DNA from 2 places in the Paenibacillus sp. 2TAB23 genome. Region 1 is predicted to be linked to the other one. Evidence: a T-box and tRNA genes for the amino acid it is inferred to sense, from the RefSeq annotation. Region 1 holds a T-box; the other holds one or more tRNA genes.
The links. The T-box of region 1 lies ahead of AB4Z29_RS15525 (valine--tRNA ligase). A T-box ahead of a tRNA ligase gene usually reads a tRNA of that ligase, here a tRNA-Val.
Positions count from the first base shown of each region.

Region 1 (5,302 bases):
TCCGAGTTGTACAAAATGCGGGAGCGAACGTCGGCGATTAAATAGAGCGTGCCTGTTACGACCCCAAGGTCTGTTTCCCCGGTTAACTGTTGTAGTTTTTGTAATGCTGCTTGCCAGTTCTGTTCCACTACAAGCTCGAATGCATGCTCTTCTGGCAGTTGCTGGCGCATTTCCTGCACCAATTCAGCCAAAGCAGCCGCATCCTTTTTCATCCGAAAATCAGGCTCGGTCAAGATAAGCGTATCCACTATTGGTAGTATATGCTTAAGTACATCCTGATGATTCTTATTCTCCAGCATACCCATCATAAGATGTAAACGATCATATTGATAAGTGTTTTTGAGCGCCTCCACTAACGCTTGCGCGCCTTCTGGATTGTGCGCTCCGTCAATTAAGAGACGCGGCTGCTCCGAAAGCATTTCCAGTCGGCCTGGCCACGCTGCCGCTTTGAGCCCTTCACCAAGCACCTCGTCCTCTACCACCAGAGCGTTATATTGGCGGAGCACCTCAAGCGTCATTACAGCTACTGCCGCATTTGTGCGTTGATGTGCGCCGTTTAACGTAATCGTCAAAGGCTCGATGCTGCGGAAAAGATTATTGAAGCGGAAGGTTTGTTCGTTCTCACGCGCCGACAGCGTCTCAACGTGAAACTGCTCGCCCAGCAAATAAAGCGTGCTTTTTTTCTCGGCTGCCGTGCGTTTGATCACCTCAATCGCCTCAGGTTGCTCGACCGCGCTAATGACCGGTATGCCGGCTTTAATAATGCCAGCCTTCTCGCTCGCCACAGCCTCAATCGTATTCCCCAGACGGTCCATATGGTCATGTCCGATGTTTGTAATGACCGTAACGACAGGCTGAACGATATTGGTCACATCAAGGCGTCCGCCAAGGCCTGTTTCCCAGACAACGTAATCAGGATACGTAACCTTCGCGTAGTAGAGAATAGCAAGCGCAGTCGACACCTCGAACATCGTTGGCGAGCCAAGCTCCGTATCTGCAAGCTCCTCAACGATCGGCTTCAGCTCATTCGCAAGCCTAAGCAGCGTTTCTTCGTCGATATCGACGCCGTTGTACTGAAACCGATTCGTGAATTTGGTAATGTAAGGCGACGTGAACGTACCTACGTCATAACCCGCACGCAGCAGCACGTTAGTCAAAAAAGCACATGTCGAGCCTTTGCCGTTCGTGCCTGCGATATGGATGAACTTCAGCCTGCGATGCGGATTACCCAGCAGCTCCATCAGCTTTTCGATCCGTTCCAAGCCCGGACGTATGCCGAATGGTATTAGGCCATTAATCCAATCCACGGCTTCCTTATAGGATTGCAGCGGCTCTGAGAGCCGCTGCTCAAATGGTTGATTCGTCATTCCAATCGTTCCTTCTTCCGTTTCGCAGCGTTAACCGCGCAGCTCCGCAATTCTTGCCAGCACCTTGTCGCGTTTGTCTGCATAATCATTCATTTTGGCACGCTCTTCGTCAATGACCTTGGCTGGCGCCTTCGCGACAAAACCTTCGTTGCCAAGCTTCTTCTCAATACGCTCAACCTCAGCATTCAAATGCTGATGCTCCTTCTCAAGCCTTGCAATTTCCTGCTCGATATCGATCAGTCCTGCGAGCGGCAGGTAAAGCTCTGCGCCTGTCAGAATCGCAGTCATCGCTTTGTCCGGCGCACTGATATGCAAGCCCGTTTCAAGGCTTGACGTACCGCAGAAGCGCTTAATGAATTCTTCATTGCGGGTCATAATAGCAGCTTCCGCCTCGCTGGACGGCTTGATCAGCATCTCGATTTTTTTGCTCATCGGCACATTTACTTCAGCTCGGATGTTGCGGACTGCACGGATCATCTCCATCAGCAGTTCCATTTCCTTAACGGCATCCGGCGCTTCTAGGGCAGTGTCGTACACCGGCCATTCGGCCAATGTGATCGTATCGCCAATATGCGGAAGATGCTGCCAAATTTCTTCGCTGATATAAGGCATGAACGGGTGAATAAGGCGCTGCGTGCGATCCAGAACGTAAGCAAGTACCGACTGCGTCGCTTTTTTGGCAGCTTCATCCGTGCCGTAGAGGCTGAGCTTTGCGAATTCGATATACCAATCGCATAGATCATCCCAAATAAAGTTATATAGGATACGTCCGGTTTCGCCGAACTCATAGCTTTCAATTAAGCGGGTTACATCGCGAACGGTCTCATTCAAGCGATGCAGAATCCAGCGGTCCGCTGTGCCAAGACTTACCTTGATGTCGATGTCGGCCGCTTCCACGCCCTCCAGGTTCATTAAGGCGAAGCGCGATGCGTTCCATATTTTGTTCGCGAAATTACGAGCCTGTTCTACCTTCTCCCAGCGGAAGCGCAGATCCTGTCCCGGCGTGCTGCTTGTAGAGATCATGTACCGCATTGCATCTGCGCCGTACTTTTCGATAACCTCAAGCGGGTCAACGCCGTTGCCTTTCGACTTCGACATCTTCTGGCCATCCGAATCGCGAACGAGACCGTGGATCAATACGTCCTTAAACGGTGATTCCTCCGTAAATTCGAGCGCCGTAAAGATCATGCGCGCAACCCAGAAGTAGATAATATCATAGCCCGTTACGAGTACATCTGTTGGATAAAAGCGTTTCAGGTCCTCGGTTTGATCCGGCCAGCCGAGCGTAGAGAACGGCCAAAGCGCTGAACTGAACCATGTATCGAGCACGTCGTTGTCCTGGCTAAGATGCTCGCCTGCCATATCCTCGCGGGACACATGCATTTCGCCAGTCGACTCGTCATACCAGGCCGGGATGCGATGACCCCACCATAGCTGCCTCGATATACACCAATCGCGTACGTTTTCGATCCAGTGCAAATAAATTTTCTCGAACCGTTCCGGTACGAAGTTCACGCCTTTTCCAGCCTTCTGGGCAGCAATCGCTGCTTCAGCGAGCGGTTTCATCGCAACGAACCATTGCGTGGACAGATACGGCTCGACAACGGCGCCGCTGCGCTCGCTGTGTCCCACCTGATGCACATGGTCTTCGATATGGACGCATACGCCTTGCTCCTGCAGATCCTTAACGAGCTGCTTGCGGCAATCAGCCCGGTCAAGTCCTTGGTAAGGGCCAGCTTCGGCGTTCATCGTGCCAGTCTCATCCATTACGATAATCTGAGGAAGGTTGTGGCGCTCTCCCATCTCGAAGTCGTTCGGATCATGTGCCGGCGTAATTTTCACGGCACCTGAGCCGAATTCCTTATCCACGTACTCATCGGCAATAATTGGAATCTCGCGTCCGATGACCGGAAGCACGATCAATTGTCCAATCATATGCTTATAGCGTTCATCCTCGGGATGAACGGCTACTGCAGTATCGCCAAGCATCGTCTCTGGACGCGTCGTTGCTACCGTAATGAAGCCCGATCCGTCTTTGAGCGGGTACTTCAAATGGTACAGATGACCGTTTACTTCCTTATGCTCAACTTCAATATCGGAAAGCGCCGTGCGTGCGGCCGGGTCCCAGTTGATAATTTTTTTGCCGCGATAAATAAGCCCTTTCTCGTACAGCTTTACGAAAACTTCGCGTACAGCCTTGGACAAGCCTTCATCCAGCGTGAAACGTTCTCTCGAATAATCGAGGGAGAGTCCCATCTTCGCCCATTGGTCGCGAATGGTGTTCGCATACTCATCCTTCCACTCCCATACCTTCTCCAAGAACGCCTCTCGACCTAGATCATAACGAGACACGCCTTGCTCGCGCAGCTTCTGCTCTACTCTTGTCTGCGTGGCGATGCCTGCGTGATCCGTGCCTGGCAGCCATAGTGCATCGTAACCTTGCATCCGCTTCGTTCTAATCAAAATATCCTGCAGCGTGAAATCTAGCGCATGACCGATATGAAGCATGCCCGTTACGTTTGGAGGCGGGATAACAATTGTATACGTCTCCGCATCCGGGCGTTTGCCCGCCTCAAAAAATTTCCCCTGCATCCAGTAATCGTACCATTTCTGCTCAGCTGCCTTCGGATCATAGGTTGTTGGCATTGCAGTTGTCGTTTGATTTTCAGACATTCGTTCCATCCTCCATAAATCGATCTACAAAAACAAAAAAAACCTGTCGCCCTCAACATAAAGGACGAAAGGTTTAGCTTCCGTGGTACCACCTTTGTTCCACGCGAACGAAATCCGCATGGCACTCAAACAGATAACGGCTGTAGCCGGCCTGAATTCGGTAGGGCACAGGTTGCACCTACTTGGCTCAGGCAACTCCGGGGCGACTCGTAGCAGTCACTTCCTGCGGAACCTCTCAGCGTAACGGTTCCACTCTCTGAAGGCTTTGCTGTCTACTATTCCCCTTCAATGTCGTTATAACGCATATATAGCTTTAATCATACCTTTCTTACACAGCTGAGTCAACCAAACGAACGCAAGAAATGCCCTTATCGCTCATTTTTTTGAGCAACAAGGGCATTTCCGCCAAGCAACGCATTATGGAATATACAATAGCTGTCCTTCTGACACTCCTGAATCTTCCAATCGGTTGTAAATGACGATTTCTCTCGGGTTTAAGCTGTAGCGAGATGCAATGACGTCAAGCGTCTCGTCGCGCTGAACGATGCACATCCTGATTTTGCGGAATTCTGTATCCTCCGATCGTTTCCCGAGGAACAGGTTTTTCCATTCAATCTCGTCACCTGATGCTTGAACCCTTGCTTCCTCATCCGCCCGCTGCTGTGCAACCACCTGCTCGGCTGCCTCACGGGCCGCTTGCTCGCGCCTGCTTGTTTGCAGCAAGGTCAGTATTCCGACGTCCGGCGGCGCGCCAGTCCCGTCTTGAGGCTGCTTGCCATTGAAAGCGATTCGCAGCTCTTGCTTTTCAGCTTCGGGCTCGATTCGCTGCACAGGCAATACGGCTTCGATCGGCTCGGATGAAGCTTCCGGCTCTTCTGCTTCTTCCGCCTCTGCTTCTTCCGCTGCGTATGCGATGTGTTCTTGCTCCGATGCCTCTGCTTCTTCCGCTATGAATGCAATTCGTTCTTGCTCTGAGGCCTCGGCAGGTTCTTCAACCGGCTGAGCAAAGCCTGCGTTCGAATTCGCATACGTGGATGAAGTAGTAAGCCAGCCTTCGCTTGCGAATTGCTGCGAGGCTAACGTTATTTCCCGTTCATTCTCCGCCGGTCCGGCATCTTCTTCTGTCTGTTGCGTCACATCCGCAAACAGCTGCGAGGTGCTCCAGCCAGTATCTGAAGCAACGGAAGAAATGGTAACAATCGCCTCCGATTCATCCGCCAACTCTTCCTGCTGTTGATAGGCAATCTCCTCTTGCCTGCCAT
Region 1 covers NZ_JBFRGD010000009.1:250,492-255,793, forward strand. Annotated here, with positions in the region: gene AB4Z29_RS15520 (bifunctional folylpolyglutamate synthase/dihydrofolate synthase) at 1-1,367, opposite strand, end outside; gene AB4Z29_RS15525 (valine--tRNA ligase) at 1,398-4,040, opposite strand; T-box leader at 4,098-4,338, opposite strand; gene AB4Z29_RS15530 (LysM peptidoglycan-binding domain-containing protein) at 4,458-5,302, opposite strand, start outside.

Region 2 (5,302 bases), on a different contig from region 1:
CGTCGTTATTGGGCGTGAGGTTGCTCCACTGGATGTTCCTACAGTAGTTGCAGATGATTATAGGGGCGGACGGCTCGCTGCTGAGCATTTGCTTGCCCTTGGGCATGTGCGAATGGCAGTCTTGGCTGAAAGCCTGCTCATTAGCAGCAGCAGGGACAGGCTCCGAGGCTTTCGAGATACTATTGAAGATGCGGGGTATGCGCTTCCAGATGACAGCATCATCGCTTGCGGACATGGACTAGAGGATAGCAAGGCGCGAGTCATGAAGCTGCTTAGAGGGGGAAATCGGCCTTCTGGTTTATTTTGCTTCAATGATCTTCTCGCGGTTGGAGCGCTGCAGGCAGCCAAGGAGTCCAATGCTCACGTGCCGTCGGAGTTATCCGTTGTCAGCTTTGACAATACCATCTTGGCTTCCGTAACTAATCCGTCGTTGACCTCGATAGCGCAGCCTATGAATCAATTGGGGGAAGCTGCTGTTGATTTGCTTCTCAGGCAGTTTGATCATGGGGATCTGGTCCATCAACGCGTTTCGCTTCGAACAGAGCTTATCGTACGCCAATCCACTGCTGCTGCGCATCCGCTTAAGCTGTTGTAGTTAGCTGCCCCACTATGCTAGAATATGGCTTAAATAATAGAAATCATTGGCTTGAAGAAGGCTCCTTCGTTTGGATCTGAGTGATCAGGTTTACACGAAGGAGATTTTTGTTTGAGGCATACGGGAAGGGATGCATAGAAATGTCGTTACAGTTAAGCAACGGCTGGCCACAGCGGTTAAATGGCGAGCTTGAGGCGCCTTATATGCGCGAGCTGTTTGACAAGCTTGATGCTTTATATGAGAGCACAACGGTATATCCAGAAAAGTCCGCAATATTCAATGCCCTACATTATACATCCTATGAACAAACGAAAGCGGTGATTTTGGGACAAGACCCTTATCATGGACCCCATCAGGCACACGGACTAAGCTTCTCTGTTCAACCAGGAATTAAGGTGCCGCCTTCGCTTAAGAACATTTATAAAGAGCTGGAATCAGATTTAGGCGTACAGGCGCCTGATCATGGAAGTCTTGAAGCCTGGGCTGGGCAAGGCGTGCTGCTTCTGAATACGGTGCTCACTGTGGAAGCAGGGAAGCCGAATACACATCAGGGATTGGGATGGGAGAAATTTACCGATGCCGTTATTGACGCCTTGAACGAGAGAGAAGAGCCGGTCGTGTTCATTCTCTGGGGAAAAAATGCGGAGGCTAAAGCGGCTGCCATAAATACGGAAAAGCATTTGATTATTTCTTCTCCTCATCCAAGCCCCTTTGCGGCGCGCAAAGGATTTTTCGGGAGCAAGCCGTTCTCGAGGACTAATGCATTTCTTGAGAGTGTCGGGCGAGAACCGATAGATTGGTCAATCCCAAAGTTGTCTGAGCTAATTCACACATAAAAAAAGGATTCCCCGCTTCTTCGAACCAAGGTTCGGAAGAGCAGAGAAGCCTTTTTAAATTGGTTATTGCGCGATGATACCCGAACTAGCTGAACCAGATGATCCTGGAGACGATTGACTTCCGCCTGCGAGTACTGGCTTTAGCTTGCTGTCGATGTAAGTGGATATCGATACGTCGGTTATCACTTGCGGATACATGGTATCTGGATTCGGAAGCAAAGTCTCTAGGTGAATAATCGCTTGCTCACCTTCGAAAGCGATTGAGGAGATCCGAAGTCCATATCCAGGATGAGGCATTTGAGCCGTAATGGTTACTTTGTTGATGTCAGCATTTACGGGCGTAACGTATAGCTTAGGATCGATTGCTGGCTGCTGGGGCTGCTCAGGCTGTTCTGGGATAGGCGTATTCTCCTTTGTGAATTGGATGGCACCATATAGCCAGCCTGCAGCTTCGCTGCGCGTAACGGCTTTCTTGGGATAGAACTTATTGGATTTGTCCAATGTAACCACTTTGCTGATGATTAGCTTCTGAATGCTGTCCATGTAATCCTTATTTACGTCGGCTTCGTCTTCAAGCAGCATGAAGATTTCAATGAAAGCATAGTCGCCTTTCGTAAGCATCGCTTTGAACAAATGGTGAGCGAACTGCTCACGGGTCATCACATCATTGGCTTTTACCGTTTTTGGTATTTCAAGGCCATTTAGACTCGCAATGATAAATGCGTCTGCGTACCAAGCATCATTTTTGAGATTCGTAAAGTAATCCTTTACTTCTGGCGCTTTGATAAAGCGGATATGGTCGATATTCAAATCCAAACCTTTGACAATCAATGATACGCCCTGGGCGTAAGTAAGCTTATCCTTCGGATTGAACTTATCCTGCTTATCGCCGCTTAGTATGCCCAGCTTTTTAAGCTCCGCGATCTTTTGCTCATTCGGATCCTTTTGCACATCCTTGAATGCCCATACGGTTTGTCCCAGAGTGAAAAGCATCATCGCAACTAGGGTTACGATCAATAGGGATCTTTTTTTCATGCGGTCACCTCATTTTTTTATTTGCTATAGCTAATTATTTGACGTTATGAATTGAAGAATGGTTGCAATGATTGTTAAAAAGATGAACCAGGGCCTCAGATTTGTTGAAACTCGCTCGTTTTCATTCGAAGTCACCATGGAGAATTAAACTCTTATATGTATATCATTTCGGTATTTCAAAGCATTTATCCGATATAGGGCGTTTTTTCTGAACGAAGGTTTGAGGAGCTAGACCGCAGTGTGGTAGTAGAGTTATTTTAGGCACGTTACTGGTTCAAGGTCTTGTTACAATTGTTGGAGGGAAATCCGGTTGAGGCAGGCTGGGAATGTAAACTAATCAAAGATCCATCTGCATAGCCGGAAAATTAGTCGAGGGAAGTATACCAATAGTTCTAAAATTATTTCAACAATGTATGAACCGCTCTCTATCTTATTACGTGTTTTGCGCTTCATTAAGCTTCATTCTCCTTTGTTGGTGAGACTTGATTGGGAACCGATTTTTAAAGATGAAGATCATAAAGAGTAGCTAGAGAGTCATTTAAAAACGAAGCTAGCAGTCGTTCTAGATGAGATGGGGCTTACTGCTGTCCGAAACGGAAAATTTGTCTAAAGTCGCTGTGCTGCTCCTATTTGTTTAAGGGGACGAGTGGGGGTGTTTAATCAAATGCTTTAGTTGAGCAAAGGGCACCAAATTCGCACCATTGCGGTTAGAATGCCATAGTTGTTTTAATCTCGAATACAACGAAAAAACCCCGCAATCCCTTATAGTAAAGAGAATTGCGGGGTTTTAATTCGATGATCTGAACAGGGTTCGAACCTGTGACCCCTACCCTGTCAAGATAGTGCTCTCCCAGCTGAGCTACCAGATCATATTAGCGACAATTAATAATATATCAGGGCGAAGAAGAGAAGTCAACATTTATTATTTGCCAATGCCCAGGAATATTCATTGAGGAGACGATCCAGCTCCTGGCTGATCTTGACGACGGCTTGATCGGTGAAATTGTTACAGGCTTCAAATAATCTGATCATTTCTGCTCTTAGTTCTTCAATTTTTTGCTGATAAAATCCTTGTTCCATGACAATCCCTCCAACTTTTCATCTGTTAAGACAAGAATAAACGAAGGTTGTTAGAATTTTTCCAAAATGCAATTAGATTAATGTTAGTTTTTCGAACATTGCGCTAGTTTGCAGCCTTCGTATGAAATTAACTACACGGTTTAGACTATTCTGAAACAACTTCAGAATGACTTATCTGTAACTTTAAGGAAATAAGAGCAATACCCAATGGGGATTTGCTTCGAACAGATGAAATTTAGACGCGAATATCAATTGTTTGTCCTAGGTTTGGCTGTGCGCTTTTTAGCATGTTCACGATATCTTGTCCTTGCTGCTTAGCTTGTTCTTTCGCTAGAGATAACACTTGAATGCTGGCTGCCAGTGCTAGACTGTTTTGATTCATGACGATAGATGCTGCTGCGATATCCATTTCACACCTCCTATTTAAGTTATCGGCATAAAGCAGGAACTTTTTTACATGTAAGGTACAATTAAAGGCGTTTTAACGATCTTGAGCTTGTTTTCGTATACTAAAGACGAAATTCTCGGCATACCTTTAAAGAAAGCGCGCAGGAGGCGGTTTCTGTTGGCTGCAGAGTATGCCTATTTAGCCCTCTGGCTATTAGGGATGTTTGGCATTATCGGAATAGTTATCGGTGCTGTGGCGAAGTTTGCCATGGAGGATTCATTATCGCATGACGAGCAATTCGTATGGAGAAGGCGGCTTCCGGCAGATGCAATGAAAAGGAAATAAAATAAAGGAACCGGCTTTCGCCTCTTAATAGGCTAGCCGGTTTTTATTCATTTCGCGCATAATAATCCTATACGAATGGGAACGATATAGATTGGCTTAAACAACTTGAATAGAAAAGAGGTATTCACGATGAACGATTTGAATGGCGGACAGAATGCGAGAGAGCATATTGTAGCTGTGCAAAAGGATGGAGACGGAGATCTTACAGCCTTTAAGACAAGCAGCGGGAGAGTTCTTGATTATGGAACAGCTCTTCAAGAAGTACAAGCCGGCAATATTGCAGGGGTGAATACGTTTAAAGGCAGGGATGGAGAGTTCTATATCCGAGGCGACGCAGATGGAGATCCAACTAATAATCTGGACCAGCTACCTCTTTTCTAAGCGAAGTAGTTAATGCTATTAAATATAGGGACACAACTCCACAAAAAAAGGCGCCTGCATGCATCGTTGCGGCGCCTTTTTTCGTTTAAGCAAGCTCGTAAGTGACATGTTGCTCGACGATACGCATGAAGCCGGTACGACCTGCGTGCTGATCAATCGCGTCTCCATAATGCATCAGCCAAGTTTTCTGCTGGATTGCGACAGGAAGACTAAGTAGTTCATCCAGAGTGGCATGAACGACACCAGGGGCTTCTAGCTGACAGTCGTGGTAAATCGTTGACACGCCCTCATCAACCAATTGTTGGAGGAGCTCTGGGTCAAATCGCATATCTGCCGTATAAAAGAAGCTTCCGTTAAATAGGATGGAGTAGCTCGGCTTGTTAGGTATATGCTTGGTTTGGATGAGCTTAACCTTAAGTCCAGGACTTAGCTCGGTTTCAATATCTGGTTTTATCGGACGGACCTCAAAGAAATCCTCGAGACGCTCAAGAGGCCCTTGCGTTAATCCGCCGCGCAAGGTCTGCTCCCAAAGGGGATCGACCAGTGATTCAGCAATATAGAGAACAGGTTTGCGATTATATTTGAACATCATCTGGAAGGCATATTCCTCCAACCCGCCGACATGGTCGCCATGAATATGAC
Region 2 covers NZ_JBFRGD010000002.1:21,966-27,267, forward strand. Annotated here, with positions in the region: gene AB4Z29_RS02760 (LacI family DNA-binding transcriptional regulator) at 1-595, shown strand, start outside; gene AB4Z29_RS02765 (uracil-DNA glycosylase) at 736-1,431, shown strand; gene AB4Z29_RS02770 (S-layer homology domain-containing protein) at 1,495-2,466, opposite strand; tRNA gene AB4Z29_RS02775 (tRNA-Val) at 3,263-3,335, opposite strand; gene AB4Z29_RS02780 (aspartyl-phosphate phosphatase Spo0E family protein) at 3,379-3,546, opposite strand; gene AB4Z29_RS02785 (YjfB family protein) at 3,782-3,955, opposite strand; gene AB4Z29_RS02790 (hypothetical protein) at 4,112-4,279, shown strand; gene AB4Z29_RS02795 (DUF3892 domain-containing protein) at 4,409-4,660, shown strand; gene AB4Z29_RS02800 (MBL fold metallo-hydrolase) at 4,746-5,302, opposite strand, start outside.
Region 2: it encodes a tRNA-Val, which carries the amino acid that the T-box ahead of AB4Z29_RS15525 (valine--tRNA ligase) is inferred to sense. The anticodon was not compared.